DNA from 3 places in the Sphaerisporangium sp. NPDC049003 genome. Region 1 is predicted to be linked to each of the others. Evidence: riboswitches for the same ligand, from Rfam matches in the RefSeq annotation. Region 1 holds a riboswitch; each other region holds the start of a gene.
What was found. Region 1 has a riboswitch for thiamine pyrophosphate ahead of ACGFIV_RS12350 (cytosine permease). Riboswitches for the same ligand answer to the same signal wherever they lie in the genome.
Positions count from the first base shown of each region.

Region 2: linked by a shared signal. The riboswitch ahead of thiO (glycine oxidase ThiO) and the one ahead of ACGFIV_RS12350 (cytosine permease) in region 1 are both predicted to bind thiamine pyrophosphate.
Region 3: linked by a shared signal. The riboswitch ahead of tenA (thiaminase II) and the one ahead of ACGFIV_RS12350 (cytosine permease) in region 1 are both predicted to bind thiamine pyrophosphate.

Region 1 covers NZ_JBICTU010000009.1:127,333-136,666, reverse strand. The annotation lists gene ACGFIV_RS12375 (YidC/Oxa1 family membrane protein insertase) at 1-564, shown strand, start outside; gene ACGFIV_RS12370 (arginine deiminase) at 476-1,675, shown strand; gene ACGFIV_RS12365 (ATP-binding protein) at 1,658-2,092, opposite strand; gene ACGFIV_RS12360 (PAS domain S-box protein) at 2,245-4,131, opposite strand; gene ACGFIV_RS12355 (methylated-DNA--[protein]-cysteine S-methyltransferase) at 4,312-4,875, shown strand; gene ACGFIV_RS12350 (cytosine permease) at 4,766-6,172, opposite strand; TPP riboswitch at 6,163-6,289, opposite strand; gene ACGFIV_RS12345 (rhodanese-like domain-containing protein) at 6,314-6,646, opposite strand; gene ACGFIV_RS12340 (DNA-formamidopyrimidine glycosylase family protein) at 6,736-7,614, opposite strand; gene ACGFIV_RS12335 (LCP family protein) at 7,761-9,125, opposite strand.
Region 2 covers NZ_JBICTU010000010.1:103,106-112,439, forward strand. The annotation lists gene ACGFIV_RS13385 (L,D-transpeptidase family protein) at 1-339, opposite strand, end outside; gene ACGFIV_RS13390 (YbaK/EbsC family protein) at 470-946, shown strand; gene ACGFIV_RS13395 (GNAT family N-acetyltransferase) at 1,032-1,586, shown strand; gene metF (methylenetetrahydrofolate reductase [NAD(P)H]) at 1,594-2,532, opposite strand; gene ACGFIV_RS13405 (polyprenyl synthetase family protein) at 2,776-3,843, shown strand; gene thiE (thiamine phosphate synthase) at 4,014-4,652, opposite strand; gene ACGFIV_RS13415 (Rv2175c family DNA-binding protein) at 4,630-5,004, opposite strand; gene ACGFIV_RS13420 (FAD-dependent oxidoreductase) at 5,054-6,223, opposite strand; TPP riboswitch at 6,362-6,474, shown strand; gene thiO (glycine oxidase ThiO) at 6,470-7,771, shown strand; gene thiS (sulfur carrier protein ThiS) at 7,768-7,968, shown strand; gene ACGFIV_RS13435 (thiazole synthase) at 8,042-8,830, shown strand; gene pknB (Stk1 family PASTA domain-containing Ser/Thr kinase) at 8,904-9,334, shown strand, end outside.
Region 3 covers NZ_JBICTU010000001.1:268,514-277,847, forward strand. The annotation lists gene ACGFIV_RS01415 (glycerophosphodiester phosphodiesterase family protein) at 1-523, shown strand, start outside; gene ACGFIV_RS01420 (hypothetical protein) at 647-1,477, shown strand; gene ACGFIV_RS01425 (XRE family transcriptional regulator) at 1,464-2,618, shown strand; TPP riboswitch at 2,666-2,778, shown strand; gene tenA (thiaminase II) at 2,771-3,466, shown strand; gene ACGFIV_RS01435 (zinc-binding dehydrogenase) at 3,596-4,162, shown strand; gene ACGFIV_RS01440 (MerR family transcriptional regulator) at 4,310-4,621, opposite strand; gene ACGFIV_RS01445 (Hsp20/alpha crystallin family protein) at 4,685-5,128, opposite strand; gene corA (magnesium/cobalt transporter CorA) at 5,552-6,685, opposite strand; gene purD (phosphoribosylamine--glycine ligase) at 7,088-8,320, shown strand; gene ACGFIV_RS01460 (hypothetical protein) at 8,403-9,334, shown strand, end outside.

The sequences.
Region 1 (9,334 bases):
CTGTTCACCCTGGCCGTGCGCCTGCTCCTCCTGCCGCTCAGCGTGCGGCAGGCGAAGGCCCAGAAGGCGCGCCTGCGCCTCGCGCCGCAGGTCGAGGCGCTGAGGAAGCGCTTCGCCCGCGACCCGGAGCGGCTCATGCGGGAGACCTCCAAGCTGTACGCCGCCGGGGGGACGTCGATGTTCGCGGGAATCATGCCCGGTCTCGCCCAGGCGCCGTTCCTCATGATCACCTACCGGGTGTTCGTCTCGGCGACCATCGCCGGGCACCCCAACCTCCTGCTGGCCCAGAGCGCCCTCGGCGTTCCGCTCGGCGAGCACTTCGCCGCCGTGCTCGCGGGAAGCGGCCTGGGGGGCGGAGCGGGCGATCCTGTATCCCAAGCCGGCCTGATACGACGCCCTCATGCAGATTGGGGTACTTGTGCGCCACTAACGTTGAATGTTGGAACGACGTGGTTTCAATCGGGAGGGTCGAACGATGAACGGTGCCGACAGCGAGGTCGGGCGGCTGGAGACGGTCATGCTCCACCGGCCGGGTGCCGAGCTCAAGCGGCTGACCCCCCGTAACAGCGACAAGCTGCTCTTCGACGGCATCCCATGGGTCGGCAGGGCCCAGGAGGAGCACGACGCGTTCGCCCAGTCGCTCCGCGACCACGGGGTCGAGGTTCTCTACCTCACCGAGCTGCTCCAGGACACGCTGGAGTACGACTCCGCACGCCAGGAGATCATCCCTGCCGTGCTGGAGGAGCGGCAGCTCGGCGACAGGCTCGCGCAGCTGACGCGGGACCACCTGGAGGAGCTCGACCCCGAGGACCTCACCCAGACGCTGATCGCCGGGCTCGCCCGCGAGGAGCTGAAGACCGGCCGTGGCCTGGTGTACGGCCTGATGGACCGGCACGACTTCGTCGTCGACCCCCTGCCGAACCTGCTGTTCACCAGGGACTCCAGCGTGTGGATCGGCGACCGGGTGGCCGTGACCAGCCTCGCCATGCCGGCCCGTACGCGAGAGAGTCTCCTGACCCGACTGATCTACACCTACCACCCGAGGTTCGCCGGGGTGGACCACCTGTACGAACCCTGGCTCGAACACGTCGAGGGCGGTGACGTGCTGCTGATGGCTCCGGGGGTCATCGCGGTGGGCACCGGTGAGCGTACGACGCCGGCGGGGGTGGAGCGCCTCTGCCGGCGCGTCTTCGCGGCCGGGCTGGCGCACACCGTGCTGGCGGTGCCGATCGCCCAGCAGCGGGCCACCATGCACCTCGACACGATCTGCACGATGGTCGACGTGGACACCGTGGTCATGTATCCGCCGGTGGCCTACTCACTCCAGGCCTACACCGTGACCTCGATGGAGAACGGCGAGCTGCGCGTGTTCGAGCCCCGCCCTTTCCTGGAGGCGGCGGCCCAGGCCATGGGCATCGAGCGGGTCAAGGTCATCGACACCGGGCTCGACCCCGTCACCGCCGAACGCGAGCAGTGGGACGACGGAAACAACACGCTCGCGCTCGCCCCGCGGGTCGCGGTGGCCTACGAGCGCAACGTGGAGACGAACGCGCGCCTGGAGGCCTCGGGGGTGAAGGTCATCCGTATTGCGGGCAGCGAACTAGGAAGCGGCCGGGGCGGCCCGCGCTGTATGTCCTGCCCTATCAGCAGGGAACGTCTAACCACACTCGCGTAGGGCGCCCATTTCGGGTGTTCTGACTTGCGAATTAAGGACAGCGACCGGGGCATGGAGGACCGCCCACACCGTGGTCACGTCACCGTCATGGCGTACGCCCCAGCGCACGGCGAGGAACTCGACGATTCCGAGCCCCCGCCCGCCGAGCGAGGAGAGGGTCGGCCGTCCCGCGCGGGGCTCCGTGGCCGCTCCTCCGTCGCTCACCGTGACCTCGAGATGTTCGTCCGCCCAGTCCCAGGTGGCCATGATCTGGCCCGATGGCAGCGGGTGGGCATGACGCAACGCATTGCTCAGCAGTTCGCTCACCACAAGAACGGCGTCTTCCACCGCGGCGGCGAACACTCCCCATGCCTCAAGATCGGCGCTGAGACGCTGGCGTGCGACGGCGACGCTGGTCGGCGCATACGGCAACAGCACGACGCCCTCACTTCCCCGTTCTCCTGCATTTCCCCCTGAGGAAAACACATCCCAGTACGACCGAAATGCCCCGTTCGATGGTTCTGGAAACCGTGCGGCGATCATTGCTTGTGCAGATTCGACACTAGATGAGTCCAGCCGTGACCTGCCCGTTACCGGTTCGGTGTGTCGGATCCGATATAGGCCGGTGCGGTGCCCAGGATGAATCTCATTCGGGTGCCCCCGCCGAGCCGCGAATGGGCGGTCACCTCGCCGCCCTGGGCGCGCGCGAGGCTGCGTGCGATGTAAAGCCCGAGCCCCACGCCGCCGAACCTGCGGCGGTCGCCGCTGTCGGCCTGGACGAACCGTTCGAAGACGCGCTCGTGGTCGTCGGGCGCGATGCCCACGCCCTCGTCGTCCACCACGAGGACGACGCGATCGCCCTCGGCCCACGCGAGCACGCGGATCAGCCCGCCGTCCGGCGAGTACTTGAAGGCGTTCTCCAGGAGCTGGGCGAGCAGGATGTCGGTGGCCAGCGCGTCGCCGTCGACCAGGGGAAGGTCGCGGGGGATGTCCACCTCCACGCGATGCCGGTCGGACAGGACGGGCATCCCCAGCGTGGCCGCGCGCACCCGTTCGCCCAGGTCGAAGCTCTCCACCCGGACCTTCAGCTCCTCGGCCCCGGCCCGCGCGCCGAGCAGCAGGTGGTCCATGAGCTGCCCCAGCGCCCGGGCCCGCTCCGCGATGGTCCGCACGGCGGAGCGGCGCTCGACGTCCGACAGCTTGTCCCAGCGCGCGTCGAGCGTGCTGGCGAACCCCTGGACCACGGTGATGGGCGTGCGCAGTTCGTGGCTGGTGGTGGCGAGGAACAGGTCCTTGGCCTCCTCCAGCTCCTTGGCGCGCGTGACGTCACGGAAGTCGACCACGATCTCGGCGGTGTCGTTGATCTCCGCGCTGACCACGTCCAGCCAGCGACCGCACGGAAGCTGGGTGGTGAGCTTCTCCCCCGGCGCGGGCAGCGGGAACGGCGGCCGGTCGCCGATCACGTCGTCGGCCCGCACCCCGGTCAGCTCCTCGGCCGCCGGGTTCCACTGGCGGACGTACCCCATGCCGTCGAGCACCGCGATGCCGTCCGCGCTGGCGTCGACGACCGCCCGCTCGTGAGCCCGCTGCCGCACGGCCTCCTGGTACGCCATCGCGTTGGCGAGCGCGATGCCGGCGTGCCCGGCCAGCAGCTCAAGCAGCTCAAGCTCGACGTGGCCGGCCTTGCGCTCGGCGAACAGCGCGTACAGCGCCCCGTACGGCCGGCCGCCGACCGCCGCGACGCCGAGCGCGATGGTGTGCAGGCCGGGCAGCTGCGACCAGATCAGATCGTCGAGCACGGCCTGGTCGCCGGTCTCCAGCAGGACGGTCTTCCCGGTCCGCAGCAGCTTGCCCACCAGGCTCGTCCGCAGGTCGGCGGTCGCGCCCCGGAGCCTGTCGGGCAGCCCGTGCGCGCTGACCAGCCGCAGGCGGTCGTCCTCGATCAGAACGAACCCGCCCGCGTCGGCCCCGGTCAACTCGGTGAGGCTTCCCGCGATGCGGTCGAGGACGGATGACAGCTCCAGCTCGGCGTTGATGTCGCCCACCACGTCGGTGAGCCGCCGGACGAGCCTCGCCCTGCGGGCGCCCCGGTCGCGGGCCGCCGAGTCGTTCTCCAGGGAGTGGTAGACGCTCACGTAGCCGAGCAGCGCGCCGGCCTCCGAGCGCAGCGCGCTCAGGTCCACGCCCACGTCGACGAGCGAGCCGTCGCTGCGCAGGCGCTTGGTGCGCAACGAGACGGGCCCTCCCGTGCGGACCCGTTCCAGCACGGCGTTGTGCTCCACCACCAGCTCGTCGGGGACGAGCGGTGCCCTGCGCCCGGTCATGTCGCCCGCGGTCCAGCCGAACAGGCGCTCGGCGGCGGGGTTCCACAACAGGACGGAAAGGTCACGATCGAGGGCTACGACGGCATTCGGGGAACTCGCGAGGACAGCACGGGCAATGCCGTCATCGGCGTTCTCTACCCTGTCGTCACTCATGACCCCCATCGTGCCCGTTTTTGCCCCCGCGTCTTGGCACTTTTGATGTACGAATAGTCGCATTCGTCGGGACTGTACCCTCTCGGGGTCTTCTACGGCGCGCGGCGCGTGGCCGTCGCGGCCGGTGGGACCCTCCGCTCCTATACGCTGCCTGGTAGCGGGACCGGGAGGGGTGCGGCCATGTCGACAGGGGATCTCGAAGCCCTCGTGCGGGTGACCGCTCCCGGCTATGTGGGCGAGACCCCACCCGACGTCGCTTTCGGGATGACCGACACCCCCGTCGGGCGGCTGGCGCTCGCCGTCACCGTGCGCGGCGTGGTCGCGTGCAGCTACGAGAACGAGCACGTCGTCTTCGCGCGCATCACCCGCGAGATCGGCTCGTTCATCGGGCCCGACCCGCGGCGCCTCGATCCGATACGCCGTGAGCTCGACGCGTACTTCTCCGGCAGGCTCAGGGCCTTCACCCTTCCCGTCGACCTCCGGCTGGCCACGCCGTTCGCGCGTACCGTGCTCCAGATGACGATGGCCGTGCCCTACGGAAGCGTCACGACATTTCCCGAAATCGCCGAGCGCATCGGGCGGCCCCAGGCGCTACGCGCGATAGGCAACGCGCTGACCGCCAACCCGGTCTGCGTCATCGTCCCGTGTCACCGGGCGATCGAGTCGCAGGGGCATCCCGGAGGCTACGCCGGAGGCCTCGCCGCCAAGCAGTTCCTCCTCCGCCTCGAAGACCCCGCCCGCTGAACGCCTGCCCGAGCAGCGTCGCCAGCGCGGCGACGACGAACGCGGCGAGCGCGGCGTTCATCCAGACCTGCCGCTCGAAGCCGATCGCGCCTCGGAGCGCCGTCCAGACCGAGTCCCACCACGCCACCGTCGGCGTCGCCGTGACCAGCCAGTACGCCACGAAACCGAGCACCCACGGCACGACCATCCCCCACCGCGAGGGCGCCCCCGCCGAGGTGTCCCACCTGGCGGCCCCGCCGAGCAGGAAGTAGTCGACCACGAGGACGGCGAACATCGGGACGAAGACCGCGCCGATGACGCCGAGGAACGCCCCGTAGGATTTCACGTCGGCGAAGAGCGCGATGACGGTGGTGAGCACGCCGACGACGATCGAGAAGACGCGCCGGTCCACCCTAGGCAGGAGGTTCTGCAGGGACATCGCCGTGGAGTAGACGTTGGCGAACGACTGGTCGGCCTCGCGCAGCACCAGGATTCCGAAGAACAGCCCCCCGAGGGGCACCGCGACGAAGGCGTCCCACACCCGGTCGGGGTCGTTCCCGACCAGGGCCAGCGCGAGGACGCCGATGACCAGGCACGCGACCTGGGCGATCGTGTAGCCGCTGACCACCCCCGCGAAGGCCGCCCGCCCGGACCGCGAGTGCCGCGCGTAGTCGGCCGCCACCGGCACCCAGGAGACCGAGAGCGCGATCACGTAGTCGACGGCCGGGGCGAAGGCGTTCCAGTTCCCGCCTCCGAGGGTGGGTGCCTCGCGCAGCAGCGCCACCGCGAGCCACACCATCGCGACGACCACCCCCGCCGTCACGAACCGCCGGAGCAGGCGGATCGCCCCCAGCGGCCTGATCGTCAGGGCGATGGTCAGCAGCCCCGCCGCCACCACCCACACCCAGTACGGCACCGCGTCACCGAAGATCGCACGCGCCCCGGTGGCGATCACCCACAGCTCGAAGGCCCCCCAGCCGAGCATCTGCACGACGTTCAGGACCGTCGGGACGTACGAAAGCCTGGCCCCGAACAAGCCCCGCAGCAGCACCATCGCCGGCGCGCCTGTGCGCGCGCCCGGCACCGCCGCGAGGCCGACCATCACGGTGCCGATCAGGCTTCCGGCCACGGCCGCGAGGACGGCCGCGCCGAGGCTCAGCGGGACGTCGCCCAGCGGGTTGATCAGGTAGAGGGCCCCCGAGAAGCCGAGGAGGCTCACTCCGAGGTTGGCCCAGAAGGCGCCCTGGTCGAGCAGGCCCAGCGTCTTCGGGGGGGCCTCGTCGAGTGTCAGGGGGACCTCGCCGACGGCGGACGTCATCGCACGCTCCCTACGCCGGCATTACCCGGACAGGTTCATGCGGTCGGCGGCGCGCCCAGTGTCACTGGGAACCGCCCTCTCAGCCCGGTTGCGCCCGAGCTCCCGCGGTATGGATTTTGACCGAATTATTACACTCCGCCGCTAGGCGACGAAGGGCTGCCCCCCGTTTTCGGCCACCATCGGACGGCCGGCCGCGGCCCACGACTGCATGCCGCCACCGACGTTGATCGCCTCTCGGCCCACGTGGTTGAGCCACGCCGCGGCCCTCGCGGACCTGCCTCCGACCCGGCAGACGACGTAGACCGGCACGCCGGCCGGGACCTCGTCGACCCTCTGCTGCAGCGCGCCGAGCGGGATGTGGACGGCCGCCGGAGCGTGCCCCGCCAGCCACTCGTCGGGCTCGCGCACGTCGAGCAGGAAGACATCGTCGGGTACGGCCTTGGCCTCGATCTCAGGGACGTTCATGCCGTTCATTGTCCCCGCTCTGCGAGCTTTCCGTCCGCTAACGGAGGGTTGTCATTACTGACCGAGCGTTGATTTCTCCCCGAGAAGGCCCCGGTGGGCTATTTGAGAAGGCGGGACAGCCTGCGGTCGGCTAGCGGCTTCCCGCCGGTCTGGCACGTCGGGCAGTACTGCAGGGAGGAGTCGGCGAACGACACCTCCCTGATCGTGTCCCCGCACACCTCGCACTGCTGCCCGGCACGCCCGTGGACCCGCAGACCCGACTTCTTCTCGGTCTTGAGATCCTTCGCGGCGATGCCGCGAGAGCGCTCGACGGCCGCCCGCAGCGTGCTGACGATCGACTCGTGCAGGCCCGCCACCGCGTCGTCGGTCAGCGACCCCGCGATCTTGAACGGGGACATCTTGGCCACGTGCAGCACCTCGTCGGAGTAGGCGTTGCCGATGCCGGCGATCACCTTCTGGTCGCGCAGGAGCCCCTTGATGCGGGTGCGGCTGCCGCCGAGGATGCCCTTGAGCACGTCCACGGTGAACTCGGGCGCGAGCGGATCGGGGCCGAGGCTCGCGATGCCGGGAACCTCGCCGGGGTCGCGGACGACGTAGACCGCGAGCCGCTTCTGGGTGCCCGCCTCGGTGAGCTCGAATCCGGGCTGCCTGCCGTCGTCGCCGGGCGCGAACCGCACGCGGGCCGCGAGGGGGCCCTTGCCGGGACGTACGGGCTTGGCCCCGGAGAAGTCGTCGCGCCAGCGGAGCCAGCCGCCACGGGCGAGGTGGGTGATGAAATGGAGCCCGTCGCAGTCGAGGTCGAGGAACTTGCCGTGACGGGCGACACTCGTCACCGTCAGCCCTGCCAGCGAGGTCACCGGCGGGTCCACGGTCTTCAGCGCCTGGAAGGCCACCACGTCGACGGCGGCGACCGGGCGGCCGACGGCCCGTTCGCGCAGGAACTCGGCGAGCGACTCCACCTCGGGAAGCTCGGGCATGCCATCACACTAACCGCTCGCGAGGACCCGCGACGCGCGCCTGAGCTGTACCCACAGCGCGCGTCGCGCCTGCTCCTCGCCCCGGCGCGCGCCTGCTCCTCGGCTCGGCGCGCGTCCGCCCCCTCGGCTCGGCGCGCGTGTCGCGCCTACTTGGTGAGGACGTCCTCCGGCACCGGCTTGTCCTCGGCCAGGGCCTTGAAGAGCCGCAGAGCGCGCTCGGTGTCCCACTTCACGACGGAGGCGCCGTTGATCGTGGGCAGCGAGCCCACGGGCACGGCGGTGGCGATCGGATCGCCGCTCATCGCGAGCCCCAGCGACAGCATGTCGAAGGCTCCCGTGCCCGGGTCGACCGCCACCGAGTCGGTCGCGCTCATCGCCAGCGGGATCGAGCGGAACGGGTTGACCAGGACGCCCGGGCTCGCGGCCTTCTTCACCACGGCGCCGAAGAACTGGCGCTGGCGCTGGGTGCGGTCGAAGTCGGGCAGCGCGCCGGTCGCGCGGGTGCGGACGTACCCAAGGGCGGTGCCGCCGTCCATGTCCTGGCAGCCCTTCTTGAGGTTGATGCCGGCCTTGTGGTCCTTGATGTTCTGCTTGACGCAGATGTTGACGCCGCCGATCGCGTCCACGATGCCGACGAAGCCGCCGAATCCGATCTCCATATAGTGGTCGACACGGATGTCGGTGACCTTCTCGACCGTCTTGGTCAGCAGCTTGGGGCCGCCGAAGGCGTACGCGGCGTTCAGCTTGTCGCTGCCGTGCCCGTCGATGGGGACGTAGGAGTCGCGGGGCAGGCTGACGAGGGTGGGCTTGCCGCCGCCGCTCGGGATGTGCAGGAGCATCATCGTGTCGGTGCGCTTGCCGACGGCACGGCCGGTGGCGAGCTTCTTGCGCTGGGCGGCCGTCAGCCCGGCCCGGCTGTCGGAGCCGACCAGCAGCCAGTCTTCGCCGGGGGTGGCAGCGGGACGGCCGTCATAGTCGGTGAGCGACTCGACGCTGGTGATGCGGGAGTTGATCCAGAAGAACCCGACCAGGCCGAGCACGAGCAGCACCACCAGCAGGATCACGAGGATCCTGACCACCAGACGGCCCGTCCGCCTCGGGCCGCGGGCCTTCGGCTCGGCGGCCCCGGGGCCGCCGGACGGATGCGTCTTGGGCGTCTCCGGGCTCGACAGGGGCCGGATCGGCGCCTGGCCGGACCGCGGCTTGCCGTACACGCGCGATCTCCCCTTGGAGGGCTCTCCGGAAGCCGGTGCCTCCCCGCCTCCGGGGAAGGCCTGCTGGCGGGTTCGCTCCTCGTCCTCGGAGCCGGCCCGGCCGCCCCGGTCACGCGAGCCCTGCGGGAAGCGGTGCGCCGGCTGACCCGCCGAGTAGGGCTCGTCACCGTCCCCGCCCGCCGGCGGATACGCCCCTTCGCCTCCGGCTCCGGCCGGACGGCGCAGAGCCCGGGTCGGCCCCTCGTGGGACCCCTTCTCGTCGGACCCCCCCGACCGGTCTCCAGGCCAATCGCCCACGTTGTCGTCCCCGTCCTGTGGCTAGAGCCGCTTTGCTTTCGAAGCTACGCCGTCGCGTCTACGCGGGGCGTTCCGTCACCAAGCTTTTCTCATGTAAAAGTACGCAGAGTCACAGTAAGTCACCAATGTCGTGCCGCGGGAAACATTGGTCGAGCCTGGACCGTTACGGTTATCGACGACCTCTAGCGAAAGGACAGTCGTGTCCGCTC
Region 2 (9,334 bases), on a different contig from region 1:
GAAGGCCCAGACGGCGGACTGCGTGGTGCCGCCGTACCTGGAGTCGATCTTGCCGGGCATGTAGCCGAGCTCGCGCAGCCTGGCCTGGAGCACCTTCACCGTGACGCCCTTGGCGCCGAACCTGAGAGTGCCGTGCGGCGCCACGAAGGGCTCCGCCGCGAGCACCCGGCTGACCGGCGTCACATTGATCGTGACCGCCGGAGTGGCCGCGCGACCGGGCGCCGGGGCACCCGCTAACGCCACCGGCCCGGCCTGCTGGGCCCCCAGCCCGCAGCCCGAGACGAGCACGGCTCCCGCGGTCAGCACCACCGCGGCGGCGAGCCGCCTACCAACCCCCATGTCAGAACTTCCCTTCGAACACACCACCATCAGTTGACCGGACCCTAGCGCAATGGTCATGCCGCACCCCATACAGTCACGGAGATGTAATCAATCGCCCATGCCCGGCCGTCCTGTTTAGAGTGTTCGCGTGCCAGAGAAGCCGCATCCAAGCGTGATCAAGGTCTCCGACGCCCTCCGAGAGGCCGGAGCCGCCGGCGAGGTGGTCGTGCTCACCGACTCGGTCCCCACCGCCGCCTCGGCCGCCGCCCAGCTCGGGTGCGAGGTGGGCGCGATCGCCAACAGCCTGATCTTCGACGCCGACGGGGAGGCGTTGCTGGTGCTCACCAGCGGCGCCCACCGGGTCGACACCGGCCTGATCGCCGGGCTCGTCGGCGCCTCCAAGGTCAGGCGGGCCAGCCCCGATTTCGTGAAGGCGGCGACGGGGCAGACGATCGGCGGCGTGGCCCCGGTCGGGCACCCCGCGCCCATCCGCACGCTGGTGGACACCTGGCTGGGCAAGCACGACGTTGTGTGGGCCGCGGCCGGCCACTCGCACACGGTCTTCCCGACGACCTTCGAGGAACTCGTCCGCATCACCGGCGGCACCCCGGTCGAGGTGGAGTAGGCGGCAAATGTCGGAAAAAGGCCACGAAGGTCGGTCTCGCCACGTTCGCCCGCCGGGTGATCGCCGCCCTGCTAGTGTGCGATGAGTGATCGAACTGCGACGCGCCGGTCCCGAGGGGTTCGTCTCCGCGCTGGACACCGTGATCGACATCTACATGGCGGCGATGCGCCCACCGGTCGATCAGCTCTCAGGTCGCCAGGGCATCATGCGCAATCACGCGACATTTCCTCAATTCACCTGCCTGTTCGCCGAGACCACGGACGGCGCCGCGGTCGGTTTCGGCTACGGCTTCCACGGCATGCCCGGCCAGTGGTGGCACGACGTCGTGCGCCGCGCCCTTGCGGAACGGTCGGGCCTGCCCGTCTCTGCCGGGTGGTTCGGCAACGCCTTCGAGATCGCCGAGATCCACGTACACCCCGGCTACCAGGGCAAGGGCATCGGCCGCCGGCTGGTGCGGGGCCTGTGCGAGGGCAGGCCCGAGAGCACCGCCGTGATGTCGACCCACGACCAGCCCACGGCCGCGCGCCATCTCTACCGCCGGCTCGGCTTCATCGACCTCATGAGCATGTTCGTCTTCCCCGGCGGCTACGAGCACTACGCGATCGTGGGCAGCACGCTCCCCCTGCGCCCCCTGACGTAGAGGTCCGCTAGCCCGCGGGGACCGGGGTGGGCACAGGCGTCGGGGCCAGGGCCTGGTAGACCTCGCGGGTGGCGCTCGACTTGTTGAAGGTGATGAAGTGGATGCCCGGCGCTCCCTCGTCGAGGAGGGTCTGGCACAGCTCGGCGGCGTGCTCGATGCCGAGGCTGCGCACCGCCGCGGGGTCGTCGGCGACCGCCGCGAAGCGCTCGGCCACCTCGGGCGGGAAGGGGGCGCCCGACAGCTGCTCCGACCGCGCGATCGTGCTTATCTGGGTCACCGGCATGATGCCGGGAATGATCGGCGTGTCACAGCCCTGGGCCGCCACCCGGTCGCGCAGCCGGAGGTACTCGTCGGCCTTGAAGAACATCTGCGTGATGGCGTAGTCGGCACCGGCCCGGCACTTGCGCACGAAGTAGTCGGTGTCGGACTCGATCGACGGCGACCTCGGATGACGGTAGGGGAAGGCGGCCACCCCCACGCAGAAGTCGCCCGCCTGGCGGATGAGGCGCACGAGATCCTCGGCGTACAGCACACCCTCGGGATGCTTGACCCACTCGGCCAGCGGGTCGGCGCCGCGGGGGTCGCCGCGCACGGCGAGGATGTTGCGCACGCCCGCGTCGGCGAACCTGCCGATCAGGTGGCGCAGCTCGCGGATCGAGTGGTCGACGGCGGTGAAGTGGGCGACCGGCGTGAGCGTCGTCTCGTGGGCCAGCCGCTCGACGATCTCGACCGTGCGGTCTCTGGTGGAGCCTCCCGCGCCGTACGTCACGGAGACGAACGTGGGGCGAAGCGCCTCCAGCTCGCGGATCGCGCGCCACAGCAGCCGCGCGCCCTCATCGGTCTTCGGCGGCATGAACTCGAAGGAGAACGACCGCCCCCCGGAGGCGAGCAGCTCCCGGACGGTGGGAACGCGGTCGGGCAGGAATGAAGGACGACCCAGAGCCATGGTCCCAAGGCTACAGGTCCGGTCCGGCCCACACCCCTGGTGAACGTGCGCTCCTTGGACCGGCTTCGCGTCGCACAGGGCCACCTGGGTTCACGGCCGTGTTGTGCGACGTCTTCCCCGGCTTCGCAAGCTCACAGGCTGCCCACTCTCACCCAAGCTCCACGCCGCTTCTTTCCCCCATGAGCGAGATCACACCGGGGGCAGGTAATCGGGGCGCTCTCGTGTGGCCGTTAATCTCAGAGCATGACCACTTCCTTCGCCCTGTCGGACGCCTTCCGCTCCGAGGTGGACCGCCGCCTCCGGATGTTCGTCGACCGGCAGCGTCCCCTGGTCAGCGCCCCCGAGCTGAGTCCCCTGGTGACGACCGCGGAGGACTTCCTGTCGGGGGGCAAGCGGCTGCGCCCGGCCTTCTGCTACTGGGGCTGGCGTGGCGCGGGCGGGGAGGAAGACCCCGCGATCTACACCGCGGCGGCGTCGCTGGAGCTGCTCCAGGCGAGCGCGCTGATCCACGACGACGTGATGGACGCGAGCGACCTGCGCCGTGGCAAGCCCGCCGCGCACCGGCGGTTCCAGGCCATGCACGAGGAGTCCGGCTGGCGGGGCTCGTCGGTCCAGTTCGGCGAGGGGGCGGCGGTGCTCCTGGGCAGCCTGCTGCTGGTCTGGTCGAGCGAGATGTGGCGTACGAGCGGCCTGCCGGCCGAGGCGCTCGCCGCGGCAGAGCCGGTACACGACCTCATGCGCACGGAGCTGATGTGCGGGCAGTACCTCGACCTGCTGGAGCAGGCGCACGGGGACAACACCTTCGACAGCGCGCTGAGGGTCGCCCTCCACAAGAGCGGCAAGTACTCCGTGGAGCAGCCACTGCGCCTCGGCCTGCTGCTCGCCGCGCGCGGTCAGGAGCCGTGGCTCGACCGGCTGTGCGTGGAGTACGGCCAGAAGGTCGGCATCGCCTTCCAGCTCCGCGACGACGTCCTCGGCGTGTTCGGCGACCCGGCGGAGACCGGCAAACCGGCGGGCGACGACCTGCGCGAGGGCAAGCGCACCATGCTGATCGCCCGCACGCTCTCGGCCGCGTCCGACGGGCAGGCCGCCGACGTGCGGCGGCTGCTCGGAGACTCCGGCCTGGACGCGGCCGGCGTCGAGCGGCTTCGCGAGATCATCGAGGAGACCGGGGCGCTGACGGCGAGCGAGGAGACGATCAAGCGCTACCTGGACGACGCGCTGAGCTCGCTGGAGCGCGCGCCGATCACCGGCGAGGCCCGCGACGCCCTCGCCGAGCTGGCGGTGGCCGCCACCTCGCGCCGGAGCTGAGCCCACGACGGGCCGTACGGCACCGCAAGGCCGGGGTCAGCACCGCAAGGCCCAGGTCCGTAACGCAAGGCCCAGGTCCGTAACGCAAGGCCCAGGTCCGTAACGCAAGGCCCAGGTCAGCAGCGCGAAGCTCGGGTCGGTGCGGCGCGAGGGCGCCGTGAGCCGGGGTGTCAGCCCGCCGCGAGGCGGCGGGCGAACTCGGCGGCCGCCGCGCCCGGGTCGTCGGCCTCGGTGATGGCCCGTACGACCACGACGCGCGTCACGCCGTACGACATCACCTCGTCGAGCGTGGAGAGGTCGATGCCGCCGATGCCGAACCACGGCCGGTCGGTGTCCAGCGCCGCCGCGTGCTTCAGCAGGCCGGGCCCCGGCGCGAAACGCCCGGGCTTGGTCGGCGTCGGCCAGATCGGCCCGCAGCAGAAGTAGTCGACGCCTTCCTCGGCCGCCGCCGCGGACGCCTCCGCGTCGCTGTGGGTGGACCGCCCGATCAGGATGTCCGGCCCGAGCAGCTCGCGCGCCACGGCCACGGGAAGGTCGTCCTGCCCGAGGTGGAGCACGTCGGGACGCGCCGCGTAGGCGATGTCGGCCCTGTCGTTGACCGCGAGCAGGGTCCCGTGCCTGTCGCAGGCCGCGCGGAACACCTCAAGGAGCGCGAGCTCCTCGCGGGCCTCCAGGCCCTTCTCGCGCAACTGGACGATGTCCACACCGCCCGCGAGGACGGCGTCGAGGAACCGGTCTAGATCGCCCTGGCGGCGGCGCCCGTCGGTGCAGAGGTAGAGCCTGGCGTCAGAAACCGAGCGCCTGGGCACGCCTCTTCACCTCGGTGTGGCGGCCCGCGACGATCGCGTCGATCGGGGCCCCCGGCAGGGAGTCGTCGGCGGTGAACAGCCACCGCAGGGCCTCGACGTCGTCGTAGCCCGCGTCGGACAGGACCGTCAGCGTCCCTGGGAGGCCCTTCACCACGTCGTCTCCGGCGATGAAGGCCGCGGGGACCTCCGGCTCGGATCCGCCCCGCCGGACTCCGATGAGCCTTTTGTCCTTGAGAAGCTGCTTGGCACGCCCGGCACTCAGCCCGAGCCGCCTGCCCACTTCCGTGAGGGGGAGCCACTCTCCCACCAACTGGTCGGTTTCCCGGTCGATCTGCGCAACAGAAAGCGTCACGGAACCACAACTACCACGTCGTGCCTCTTCTCAAACACCCCACAGGGGGTCACAAGCAGTCACGCAAGGGTACCGAGGGGTCCATCGCGCGATCCACATCGAGCCTTTGCCCGCCCTCGACGATACGGCGGCCCTGCACCAGGTCACGGGGACGGTCGACGGTAAGAATAGCGGCCATCCGGTGGTCGTCGGTCAGCCAGCACGCCGCCCACTTGCGGTCGGTGGCGGGATCGCCGCGCAGCACCAGCCGGGCGCCGTCGTGGTGGCCGGCGTACTGCAGCATGCGGCCGAACTGCTCGGACCAGAAGTAGGGGACCGGGTCGTAGACGGCGGTCTCGCCCAGCAGCGTGGCCACGGCCGTCTCGGGCGCGTTCAGCGCGGTGTCCCAGTGCTCGACGCGCATGCGGCGGCCGAAGCGCCGTGACCACCAGTTCGCGCAGTCGCCGACCGCCACCACGCCCTCCATCGAGGTGCGCAGGTGCTCGTCGACCACGACGCCGTTGTCGATCTCCACGCCGGAGCCCGCGAGCCACCCGACGGTGGGCCGCACGCCGACGCCGGTCACCACCACGTCGGCGGGGATCCACGAGCCGTCCATCATGGTCAGGCCGCCCGGGTCGACCGAGCCGACCATCGTGCCGAGCCTGAGGTCGATGCCCGCCTCGGCGTACCAGGGCACGGTGCGCCCGCCCACCTCGGTGCCGAGGGCGACGGCCAGCGGTGACTGGGCGGCCTCGACGACGGTCACCTCGCATCCGGCGCGGCGCGCCGCCGTGGCGACCTCGGCGCCGATCCAGCCCGCGCCGACGACCACCACGCGGGCGCCGGGGACCAGCAGTTCCCGCAGGGCGAGCGCGTCGTCGATGGTGCGGAGCACGTGCTGGGCGCCCTCGCCGCGCAGCCTGATGGGCGAGGCGCCGGTGGCGATGATCAGGCCGTCGTACTCCAGCTCGCCTTCCGTGGTCTCCAGCGCGCCGTGGCGCAGGCCCTTGGCCGACACGCTGGTGCGCAGGTCGACGTCGAGGGCGCCGAGGTCGGAGTCGACGACCGTGGAATCCAGGTCGCCGAGCAGCACGGCCTTCGACAAGGGGGGACGATCGTAGGGGCGATGGTTCTCATCTCCGACCAGAGTGACGCGTCCTCGGTACCCGCGCGCCCGCAGCGCCTCGACACTCCGCACGCCGGCCAGTCCGGCTCCGACCACCACGACATGATTCACATCCTGACCCTAAGCGGCCAGCCGGGTAACTCGCCAACGGCGATTTGGTAACGAATTGGCTCACTATCGCGCACAGGCAGTAATGAGAACACTCAAGCAGGTGCGCAAGTCGTACGGAGGCAGGAATAGGCTGGTGTCGTCAGCACGCGCGGGAGTCCGGCGAGACCGGGCTGAGAGGAGGGCTCACGGCCCTCGACCGCCAGAAACCTGATCCGGATCATGCCGGCGAAGGGAGCGGGACCTTTGGTGGACACGCACGCGGACGTGGTCGTCGTGGGCGGGGGTGTGATCGGCCTGTCGGTCGCCTGGCGCGCCGCCCAGCGCGGGCACGCGGTGACCGTGGTGGACCCGGCGCCCGGCTCGGGCGCCTCACACGCGGCGGCGGGGATGCTCGCCCCGGTGAGCGAGGTCACCTACACCGAGGAGCCCCTGCTCCGGCTCGGCCTCGCGTCCCTGGCCCGCTGGCCCGGCTTCGCCGCCGAGCTGGCCGGCGAGTCCGGGATGGACGTCGACTACCGCACCGACGGCACCCTGGACGTCGCCTTCGGCGCCGACGACCTCGCGGCGCTCGGCGAACTGGCCGGCTTCATGGAGAAGCTCTCGCTCCCCGTGGAACGCCTGACGGGGCGCGAGTGCCGCCGCGCCGAGCCGATGCTCGCCCCCTCGGTCCGCGGCGGCGTCCTCGCTCCGGGGGACGCCTGGGTGGATCCGCGCCGGGTGACGGCCGCGCTGCTCGCCGCGCTCTCGCGCCGGGGGGTGGGCATGGTCGCCGACCGCGTCACTGGCTTCGCCGTCGAGGGCGACGCGGTGCGCGGGGTACGGCTGGCGGGCGGCGGGGCGATCGCCGCGGACCAGGTGGTGCTGGCCGCCGGAGCCTGGTCGGGATCCCTGGACGGCCTGCCTCCGGAGGTCCTCCCGCCGGTGCGCCCCGTCAAGGGCCAGATCATGCGGCTGCGCGGCGCTCCGGGGTTCCTCGGCCGCTGTGTGCGCGGGGTGGTCCACGGGTCCAGCGCGTACATGGTGCCGCGCGGCGACGGGGAGATCGTGCTCGGGGCCACCCAGGAGGAGATGGGGTTCGACACCCGCGTGACCGCCGGAGCCCTGTGGGAGCTGCTGCGCGACGCGCGCGAGCTCGTACCGGGCGTCACCGAGCTGGAGGTGACCGGCCTGTCCGCCGGCCTGCGCCCGGGGACCCCCGACAACCTCCCGGTCATCGGGCGGACCACGCTCCCGGGGCTCGTGCTGGCCACCGGCCACCACCGCGGCGGCGTCCTGCTCTGTCCCCTGACCGCCGACCTCGTCGCCGGGGAACTGGCTCCGGACGCCGGGGAGCCGGCCCCGGACGCCGGCCCCGGCCACGAAGGGGGGCTCCCTCCCGGCCACGATCCGGCCGGACGGCCCGGCCCGGCCTTCGCGGCGATCTGCTCGCCCCTGCGTTTCGGCGGGGCGCGGCACAAGGACATCACCGGCCCTCACCGATGGACGAAGGAGGAACGGGGCTCCTCCCCCGGCCGCCGGCCGGGGTCTCCCGCCCCGGAAGCGCGATGAGAGTGACCATCAACGGCTCCCCCCACGACCTGCCCCCCGGCACCACCGTCGCCCAGGCCGTCCAGACGCTGACCTCGGCCGTCGCCGGGGTCGCGGTCGCCCTGAACGACGAGGTCGTGCGGCGGGGCGCGTGGCAGTCGACCCCGCTCGGCGAGAACGACCGCGTCGAGGTGCTCACGGCGGTGCAGGGTGGCTGACCGGCGAGACACGAGCCCCGTCCTTGCGACCGGCGAGCGGCGTGAGGGCCCCGTCACCGTCGACGCGGACCCCATGGACGACGCGCTGGTCCTCGGCGGCGAGAAGTTCCGCTCGCGCCTGATCATGGGAACGGGCGGCGCCCCGTCCCTTGAGGTGCTGGACCAGGCGCTGGCCGCGTCCGGCACCGAGATCACCACGGTGGCGATGCGGCGCCTGGACCCGGCTTCGCGGGGGTCGGTGCTCGACGTCCTGCGCGACCGGGGCGTGAGGGTGCTGCCCAACACCGCCGGCTGCTTCACGGCCGGCGAGGCGGTGCTGACCGCGCGCCTGGCCCGCGAGGCGCTCGGCACCGACTGGGTGAAGCTGGAGGTGATCAGCGACGAGCGCACCCTGCTGCCGGACCCGATCGAGACCTTCGACGCCGCCGAGAGGCTGGTGGCCGACGGATTCGTGGTGCTGCCCTACATCGGGGACGACCCGGCGCTCGCGCGGCGGCTGGAGCAGGCGGGGTGCGCGGCCGTGATGCCCCTCGGCGCGCCGATCGGCTCGGGGCTCGGGATCCGCAACCCGCACAACATCGAGCTCATCGTGGAGGCGGCGGGCGTCCCTGTCATCCTGGACGCCGGCATCGGCACGGCGAGCGACGCGGCCCTGGCGATGGAGCTCGGATGCGACGCGGTCCTGCTCGCCAGCGCGGTGACGCGGGCCCGCAGGCCCGGCCTGATGGCGGGGGCTATGCGCGACGCCGTCACGGCGGGTCGTAGGGCGCGCCTGGCGGGCCGGATACCCCGGCGCCGGTACGCTGAGGCGTCCTCGCCGGCCGTCGAACCGGTCGGCGGAGAGCCATCAACGCCTTCCTGACGGGAAAACATGTCGGCATCGGTTTGGGATGTGCTTGCCCTCCCCCTGGCAAACCGCCCGTAAACTCACTCCCGTGGACACGACGGTTGCGGACCCCCTTGTAGGGCGGCTGCTGGACGGGCGCTATCGCGTTGAGTCCCGGATCGCCCGGGGTGGGATGGCCGCCGTCTACCTGGCCCTGGACATCCGGCTCGACCGCACGGTGGCTCTGAAGGTGATGCACCGATCGCTGGCCGAGGACCCCGACTTCGTACGGCGGTTCATCGGCGAGGCCAAGTCGGTGGCCAGCCTGTCGCACCCCAACGTGGTGCACGTCTTCGACCAGGGCACCGACGGCGATCACGTCTACCTCTCGATGGAGTACGTCCCGGGGCGCACCCTGCGCGACGTGCTGCGCGAGAGGAAGCGCCTGCCGGCCCGCGAGGCCCTGGAGATCATGATCCCGGTGCTCGCCGCGCTCGGCGCGGCCCACCAGGCGGGCATGGTGCACCGTGACGTGAAGCC
Region 3 (9,334 bases), on a different contig from region 1:
CGTGCGGCTGAACGTCGAGCTGAAGTCCGACCCGACCCGGCCCGACCTCTCGGCCGACCCCCGGCGGCTGACCGAGCTGGTCGTGGCGGAGCTCGACCGGCACGACCGGCTGGACGGCGCGGCGATCCTCAGCTTCGACTGGCGCGTCCTGCGCGTCGCCCGCGATCTCGTGGCCACGCGCTACGCCCTGGTCGAGAAGGCGACGCTCGATCCCGAATGGCTCGGCCTCCGCTACAAGGAGGACTTCGGTGGCGACATCGCCGCCGCGGCGGCCTCGATCGGGGCCACCACGCTGTCCCCCGACCGGGTGCTGGTCGGCGAGGAGCTGATGGCCCGGGCGGCGAAGGCGGGGCTTCCCGTCGCGGTGTGGACGGTCAACGACGTCGAGGAGGCGTCCCTGATGATCGACCTCGGAGTCGCGGGTATCGTCACCGACTACCCCGACCGGATGCGCGAGCTCTGGGCCCAGCGCGGCCTCCCCCTCCCCGAGCCCGCCGCCGCCCTCCGCCACGCGCCCGCCTGACACTTCTGCCCCTTTCCGGCGAGTCACAACATCAACTGGAGTGCTCGCGGGAGTATTGTGCGAAGAACTGAAGTGGCAGCATCGATCACCTGGTGTCAGGACGCCGCGTACGGGAGGTCACCAATGCACGGGGAGCCACAGATTTCGAGCTGGGCGGCCGAGCGGTTCGGGGAGCGCGCCGCGTCCGTCCGGGGGCAGCTCGCCGCGTCCCTCCTGGAGGCCGCGGGGAACGCCCAGGACGCCCAGAAGTCATCGAGAAGCGACAAACGGTACGCGTACGGCTCCACCCTGATGGCCCGCCGCTACGAGGCCCTGGTCGACGGCTTCAAGAACGACCCGGGGTTCCAGGTGGTCAGGCCGTACGGCTCGCCCCACCACCTGGTCGTGCTCAACGGCAACCTGCTCCTGCCCTTCCGCTACGCCGAGGACGACACCACGCCGATCACCGAGGCGCGGGTCAGCGACGGGCGGGTCTCCGCGCTCGTCCGCGAGCTTTTCACCCGCTTCGGCCCCACGACCACCTACCACCAGGAGGTGCTCGACCTCGCGCTCGCGAGCGACGACGAGGACGCCCAGCTCGACGAGCTGACCGCGGCGCGGCCCCTCCTCGCGCAGCTCCCCGCCGACACGCGCCTGATCCCGGTCGCCTACGCCGCGAACGCCCAGGCCAGCCTGTTGAAGCTCTACTGGGGCGAGGCCGAGCTGATCGACGACATGGGCCGGATCCACTGGCTCCACTGCGAGCAGATCCCCCTGCTCACCGCGCTGCCGTGGGTGTCGCAGGGCCTGCCGGTGGCCGAGCCCGACGTGGCCGAGCGCTTCGACCGCGGCGCCGAGCCCGACCTCACCCTCGTCCGCCGTCCCGCGGTCGAGCGCCGGAATGCGATGATCTTCCCCGTGAACAGCGAGCCCACCGACGACCAGCCGATCGCCGACGCCGATGAGCGACCGTAAGACCGACCGTGGGAGACCGACTCCGCAGGCGGTGGCCGACGGCTTCGACCAGGCGCGGCTGACCCAGGCGCGACGGCTGGCGGGCATGACCAAGAAGGACCTCGCCGAGCGGGTGGGGGTCACCCCGGCGGCCGTCGGGCAGTACGAGACGGGCATGACCCACCCCAGGCCCGACCTCATCCCGCGCCTGGCGGGCGCCCTCGGCGTCCCCCTGGCGTTCTTCCTGTCGGGCCGGCCGCACGCCAAGCTCGACGGGTCCATGGCCCACTTCCGCAGCCTGCGCTCCACCCGCGTCCACCAGCGGGCCAAGGCCGTCGCGTTCGTCGAGCAGGTCTGGGAGCTGACCCACGCGCTGGAGAAGCGCGTACGGCTGCCGCACGTCGACCTTCCGGGGTTCTCCGGCGGCGAGGTCCACTCGGGGGTGGAGCTGCCCCGCGACCCGGCCGCCGCCGCCCGCGAGCTGCGACGGCACTGGGGGCTCGGCACAGGGCCGATCTCGCATCTCGTCCGCCACATGGAGGCCCACGGCATCGTCGTGGTGCTCCCCCCGCCCGACGAGGACGCCACCACCGTCGACGCCTTCTCGACCTCGCAACTGCCCCGGCCGATCGTCGTGCTGACCGCCAACCGCTTCGACGACATCCACCGCTACCGCTTCACCGCCGCCCACGAGCTGGGCCATCTCGTCCTCCACGGCGACACCGCCGCCGGGGACGTCCAGCAGGAGCGCGAGGCCGACACGTTCGCGGCCGAGTTCCTCACCCCGCGCGACAGCATCCTGCCCGAGCTCCCCCGGCGCCTCGACCTGCGGCGGCTGGCCGAGCTCAAGCACGTGTGGGGCGTCTCGATCAGCTCACTGCTCTACCGCTGCCGCGAGGTCGGCCTGCTCTCCGATTCCTCGGCCAGCCGGGCGTACCAGCGGCTCGGCGCCCTCCGCGACCAGCCGGGCTTCGCCGGCGAGCCCATCACCGGCTACCCGGGAGAGCACCCGGTCCTCCTGCGGCAGGCCTTCGACCTGGCGTCGGCGGAGACCGACCTCACCATGGCGAGGCTCGCCACCCAGCTCGCCTGGCCGCTCCCCCGCGTAAGAGAGCTACTCGGCATCCGCGACCAACGCCCCAAATTGGTGATCGTCCCCTGATGGCGATCCCCCTGAACCGTCGCGGCAAGGGGGTGCGTTAGCCTCGACCACGACATCGCGGGAGTCCGGCGCACCGGGCTGAGAGTGCGGCCGGAGCGGCCGCAGACCGCTCGAACCTGACCGGGTCATGCCGGCGTAGGGAGTCTGTTCCGATGACGACGTTCGAGCCGGCCGTTTCGCATGCGCGCCCGTACAGCGAGGAGCTGTGGGAGGCCATCGAGCCGATCTACACCGCGATCCTGGACCATCCGTTCATCACCGGGCTGGTCGACGGCACCCTGCCGCGTGAGGCCTTCCGGCACTTCGTGGTGCAGGACTCCCACTACCTGCGGGAATACGCGCGGGCACTGGCCCTGTGCGCGGCCAAGGCGCCGACCGAGGACGACGTACGGGCCTTCGCGGGCGACGCGGTGGGAGCGATCGCGGCGGAGCAGGAGATGCACGCGGAGTTCATGGCCCAGCTCGGCGGTTCCCCGGCACAGGCCGCGGACCTACCGGTGGGCCCGACCACCCGGGCGTACACGAGCTACCTGCTGGCCACGGTGTACGGCGGGTCGTTCCTCGACGGCCTCGCGGCGGTGCTGCCGTGCTACTGGATCTACGCCCGCGTCGGCGAGGCGCTGCTGGCCAAGTCGTCTCCCGACCCTCTCTACCGGCGCTGGATCGCCACCTACGGCGACGAGGCCTTCCAGAGCGTCGTCCGCCGAGTGGTGGCCCTGACCGACCGGGCCGGGGAAGAGGCCACCCAGCGCCAGCGCCTGCGAGCCCGGGAACACTTCGTCACCACATCCCGCTACGAGTGGATGTTCTGGAACGCCGCCTGGCACCAGGAGTCCTGGCCCATCTGACAGGGACAGCGCGGGCGCCCTCCAGAAGGACGGGGCACCCTGGCAAGAAGCGCCCGGATCGGTCCGGAGGCGGCGCATCGGGTGGGCGTGGTAACCGTGCACGGGCCCGTTCTGGTAGGGGTGTGGTCAGTGGGCCGGGAGGTCGTCCAGTTCGGCGGTGAACAGCAGGGCGGGGTCGACTTCCACATCCGGGACAGCTACATCCTGAAGAGCCCTGCGGGAGCGCGGCGTCCTTCCGGTCGACTACCGCACCGGGGACGTCGCCGCGCGCGTCCGCGAGCTCGCCCCCGGCGGGGTGGACGCCGTCTTCGACCACGTCGGGGGCCGGGCGTCGTCGACTCCTGGCGCCTGCTCGCGCCCGGCGGCACGCTCGTCTCCTACGGCAGCGCCTCCACCCGGGACGACAAGGGGTCCAAGCAGTGGCCCGTGCTCAAGCTGCTCGGCCGGGTGTGGCTGTGGAACGTGCTGCCCAACGGCCGCCGCGCCTACTTCTTCAACGTCTGGGCCGGGCGGGCCCTGGCCAAGAACCGGTTCAGGTCCCGGCTGCGCGCCGACCTCACCAAGGTCTTCGCAGCACTCCAGCGCGGTGAGGTCACCGCCCAGATCGCCGCGCGGCTGCCGCTCACCCGCATCGCCGACGCTCTGCGGCTGGCCGAGTCCGGCACCGTCGCCGGAAAGATCGTGCTGACCCCGTAGCGCGCGTCCCTGCCACAGCCACCGGCCGAACGCGCTTGCCTCCCCCACCCGAAACACGAGGAACCGCCATGACCGCCACCCACACCACCACGGAGGACCGCCCGTCACACGTGGTGATCGGGCGGCCCACCGATGCCTTTCCAGGTTTCATTCCTTGGGAGGCAGGAGCCGGCGTGTCGCCTCCAGCTCCTTCTTCAGTGCCTTCACCTGCTGTTCCAGCTCCAGGATGCGGCGGATCGCGATCAGCGTCATGCCTTCCCCGGTCAGCTCCGCGACGTACTGGACACGGTTGATGTCGGCGCGCGAGTAGCGGCGCTGGCCGCCCGAGGAGCGCTGCGGGCGGACCACTTCGAACTCGTCGAGGCGGCGCAGAAAGGCCTGCTGGACGTCGAGCATGCCGGCGACCTGGCCCATGGAGTACAGCGGGGCGTGGTTGTCGTCGATGGGCAACCTGGACATGTGTGCCTCCATGGTGAACGGGCCGGCGCCCGTAGCGGCACCGGCCCATCGCTCGCGGTCACCTCACGGGCGGATCGCCCTGGTGTCGCCGCGCTGGATCTCGACCTTGCGTGGCTTGGCCTTCTCCAGCACGGGGATGCGGATCTGCAGCACCCCGTTGTGGTAGGCGGCGTCGACGCGGTCGATGTCGAGGTGCTCGGAGAGGTAGACGCGCCGGGTGAAGGTGCCCATGACGCGCTCGCGCACGAACAGCCGATCGTCCTCCGACAGCTCCTCATGGCGGCTGGCGGTGACCGTGAGCACGCCGCGGTCGACGGTGACCTCGATCGAGTCGGGGTCGATGCCGGGAAGATCGAAGCGCAGGACCACGTCGTCCTTCCTGCGGATGCCGTCGAGCGGCATGGCCCCCTGGGCGCTTCCCTCTCCCCAAGTGAGGGCGCCACGGGTGAGGCGATCAAACTGGCGCTCGACTTCCTGAACGAACGGGTCGATCGACGTCAACAGCATCTCCGGAACCTCCTCGCTTGTCGGTGTAGCAGAAATCTCTAACTACAGCTGTAGGTTACCTCTCTCTAGCGATGCATGCAACTCCTAATCGGGATTGGAGAGAAGCCGTGTCGCGTGCCCCTCCGGGGCGGGAGGGGCAGGCGGAGGTCAGCGGCAGGTGGCACCGTTGAGCTGGAAGGACGTCGGAGCCGGGTTGGCGCCCTGGTGCCGTTGAAGCCGATGGTGACTCCATCCCCGGGAGCGATCTCGCGGTTCCACGTGAAGGCCGTCCGGTCGGAGGCGGCGGCCCAGCGCAGCGCACGTAGTTGTTGAACACCTGCACCGCCTCGGGCGTGCCCGGGGCGGTCGGCAGCGTCAACGGCGGGCTGCCCGGCGCCGGTGCCTGCCGGAAGCGATGTGACTTTCAGGATTGCCGGCGGAGGGTCAGAGCCAGCTGTTGCGGCGGAAGCCTCGGTAGAGGAGGGAGCAGATGACGAGCATGACGCCGATCACGAGGGGATAGCCCCACATGGCGGACAGCTCGGGCATGTGCTTGAAGTTCATGCCGTAGATGCCGGCGATCATCGTGGGCACCGAGATGATGGCCACCCATGCGGAGATCTTGCGCATGTCCTCGTTGGCCAGGGCGTTGGACCTGGCGAGCGCGGCCTGCAGGATCGAGTTGCACAGCTCGTTCGACGACTCCACCTGCTCGCAGACCCGGGAGAGGTGGTCGACGACGTCACGGAAGTACTCGCGCATCTCGGAGGGGATCATGCGGCGCTGCGGCAGGGCGCCCAGCGGCGTCTGGAGCGGCGTCACCGCGCGCTTCATCTCGATCATCTCGCGCTTGAGCTGGTAGATGCGGCCGATGTCCCGCGAGCTGACGTCGGCGAAGACGGCGGCCTCGACCTCCTCAAGCTCGGCCTGCATCAGGTCGGCGACGCAGAGGTACTTGTCGACGACGAAGTCGGCGATGGCGTGGAGCACGCCCGCCGGGCCCCTTGCCAGCAGCTTGGGCTTGTCCTCAAGGCGCTCGCGGACCTCTGCGAGCGGGCAGTGCTCGCCGTGGCGCACGGTGACCACGAAGTCGGGGCCGACGAACACCATGATCTCGCCGGTGGCGATGATCTCACTGGAGGCGGTCAGCTCGTCGTGGTCGAGGTAGGCGATGGTCTTGAGGACGACGAAGAGAGAGTCGCCGTACCGCTCGACCTTGGGCCGCTGGTGGGCCTTGATGGCGTCCTCGACGGCCAGGGGGTGCAGGCCGAAGACCTCGGCCAGCCACTCGACCTCGGGGGCCTCCGGCTCGTGCAGCCCGACCCAGACGTACGCGTCGTTGATCTCGGAGGAGGCGTTGTGCTCGCGGACGAGGCTGACGGCCTCCGGAATGCCGGAGACGCGGACCCGCTTGCCGGCGACATAGGCGCCGAACTCCACGAGCGAGTCACTGGGCGGCACGCAACGGCCGTTCATCGTCTCGCGGCGCACCACGGCCACCGACGACGAGGTGCCGAGCCGGACGTGGGTGGTGCGCGGGTGGAGGTTGATCCGCTGGAAAAGCGTGGACGAGCGCATGGCGGTCCCTTCCCGCCCGACCTCGCGGAACCAACGCGCAAAAAAGTAATAGTGCGACAGACGTCACAGGAAATAGGCGCGCGTGGCTCTCAGTCGGACACCGAATTGGAGTGGTCGGGTTTGCGCACGACGTACGTGCGCGAGCACGTACTGCTGGGATCACCAGAAGTCATCCCGATTCCACCTCCAATCGCTAAGAGACGGCCCAAAGCTGCCCCAACTTACCACAGCCAGGCTTCATTACCTAGCCTACACGGCCTTCGGATTCCTCGATCATCTGGAAGCCGGCAATTCCCCTTCGCCCGCCGCACATCGCCCGCCGGGAAGTGGCTGGAATGCCTTTCACCTGCGCGGACGTCCTCGCGGTCCGGTGACCCCAGGCCCGACCCGTAGACTCCCCAGGTGCGCGTTCTTGTGATTGGATCCGGCGGCCGCGAGCATGCCCTGTGCCGAGCGCTCGCGCTCGACCCCGCGGTCTCCGAGCTCCACTGTGCTCCCGGCAACGCCGGCATCACCTCGGTGGCGACGACGCATCCCGTCGTGCCCACCGACCCCGAGCAGGTCACGGCGCTGGCCCGTCGGCTGGGCGCCGAGCTGGTCGTCGTCGGGCCCGAGGCGCCGCTGGTGGCGGGCGTCGCCGACGCCGTACGAGCGGCGGGCATCGCCTGCTTCGGCCCCTCCAAGGAAGCGGCGCGCATCGAGGGGTCCAAGGCGTTCGCCAAGGACATCATGATGTCCGCCGGCGTGCCGACGGCGGGAGCGCGCGTGTGCGCGACGCCCGAGGAGGCCGAGGAGGCGCTCGACGCGTTCGGCCCGCCGTACGTCGTGAAGGACGACGGGCTGGCCGCCGGCAAGGGCGTCGTGGTGACCTCCGATCGCGCGGAGGCACTGGCCCACGCCGCGGCGTGCGAGCGCGTGGTCGTGGAGGAGTTCCTCGACGGTCCCGAGGTGTCGCTGTTCGCCCTGTGCGACGGCACGACCGCCGTCCCCCTGCAGCCCGCGCAGGACTTCAAGCGCGCCTACGACGGCGACGAGGGCCCGAACACCGGCGGCATGGGCGCGTACACGCCGCTGCCGTGGGCGCCGGCCGGGCTGACCGAGCAGGTCATGGCCGAGGTCGTGCTCCCGACCATGGGCGAGCTCGCGCGGCGCGGCACACCGTACACCGGGGTGCTGTACGCCGGCCTGGCGCTGACCGAGGCGGGGCCGAGGGTCATCGAGTTCAACGCGCGCTTCGGCGACCCGGAGACCCAGGTCGTGCTCGACCGGCTGGAGACCCCGCTCGCCGGCCTGCTGCACGCCTGTGCGACCGGCGCCCTTTCCACGCAGCCCGCGCCGCGCTACCGCGACGGCGCGGCGGTGACCGTCGTCATCGCGGCCGAGAACTACCCCGCCGACCCCGTCAAGGGCGACCGCGTCGAGGGTCTCGCGCCTTCCGTGAAGGACGCGTACGTCATCCACGCCGGTACCGCGCTCGACGAGGAGGGCAGGGTCGTGTCGGCGGGCGGGCGGGTGCTCAGCGTCGTCGGCACCGGTCCCGACATCGCCACGGCGCGCGCCGCCGCGTACGAGCAGGTGGGGCGCATCCGGCTGCGCGGCTCGCACCACCGCTCCGACATCGCCGCACGGGCGTGACCACGCCGGTGATCGCGAACAGGTAGCGCCGGACGGGGAGATCGCGATAAGCCGTGGGCAGAGCGATTCCCTGGAGGGGCGTATGGCAGCCGACCCGGCCGTGCACGACAGCGAGGCGCCGGACATCAGCGGGGCGCCCTCGGCGAGCCAGAAGGACGAGGGCCAGAAGGACGTGCTGCGCTGGCCCGGCGTGTGGCGTATCCACATCGCCTCGCGCGGTGAGGAGATCCAGGCCGACGCCTCCCGGTGCCTGCTCTCGCGTCCGGGTGAGCCGGGCCTCGACGTGCTGCACGCCACGATCGAACGCCACCTCGCGACGGCCGAGCGGTACGCGAGGGACCGCCAGGGCTGGCGGCGCTGGCTGACCGGGCAGGCCATCGAGGGGGCCTGGGCGAACATCTACGGCGCCACCATCCTGCTCTACGGCCTGCTCCCGGCGAACGAGCTGAACGCGCGCGCCCCCGAGGTGCTCGCGACCGGCCACGCGTACCTCCCTTCGGACGATCCCCGGCTCAGCCGGCTCGCCGCACGCGCCGCCGCGGGCGACATCGACGAGCGGGACCGGTCGCTGTTGCAGTCGGTGCTGAGGGCGGGGTACAATGCGGCCTCCATCGAGAGCGGGAGGGTGCGCAGCTTCCGCAACATGCTTGTCGGCGGGGTGGTGATCCTCACACTCATCGTCGCCGGACTGGTCGCCATCGGCGCCGTCTGGCCCCACGCGATTCCGATGTGCGGGAACGGGACGCTGCTCGCGAGCTTCGGGCCGAGGGACAACCAGGTGTGCCCTGCGGGCAACGGCGCCCCGACGCCCGGCGACGTGCCGCTGGTCGCGCTCATGGGGATGCTCGGCGCGGCGCTCGCGACCGCCGCCAGCCTGTCGACCCGCTCGGAGCTCTCCACGCGGTACTCGCTGGCCGTCGCGCAGAACCTGCTGAAGGCGCCCGCGGGGGTGGCGACCGCCATCGTCGGCCTGCTCATCCTGAACTCGGGGTTCGTGCCGGGCTTCGCCGGCCT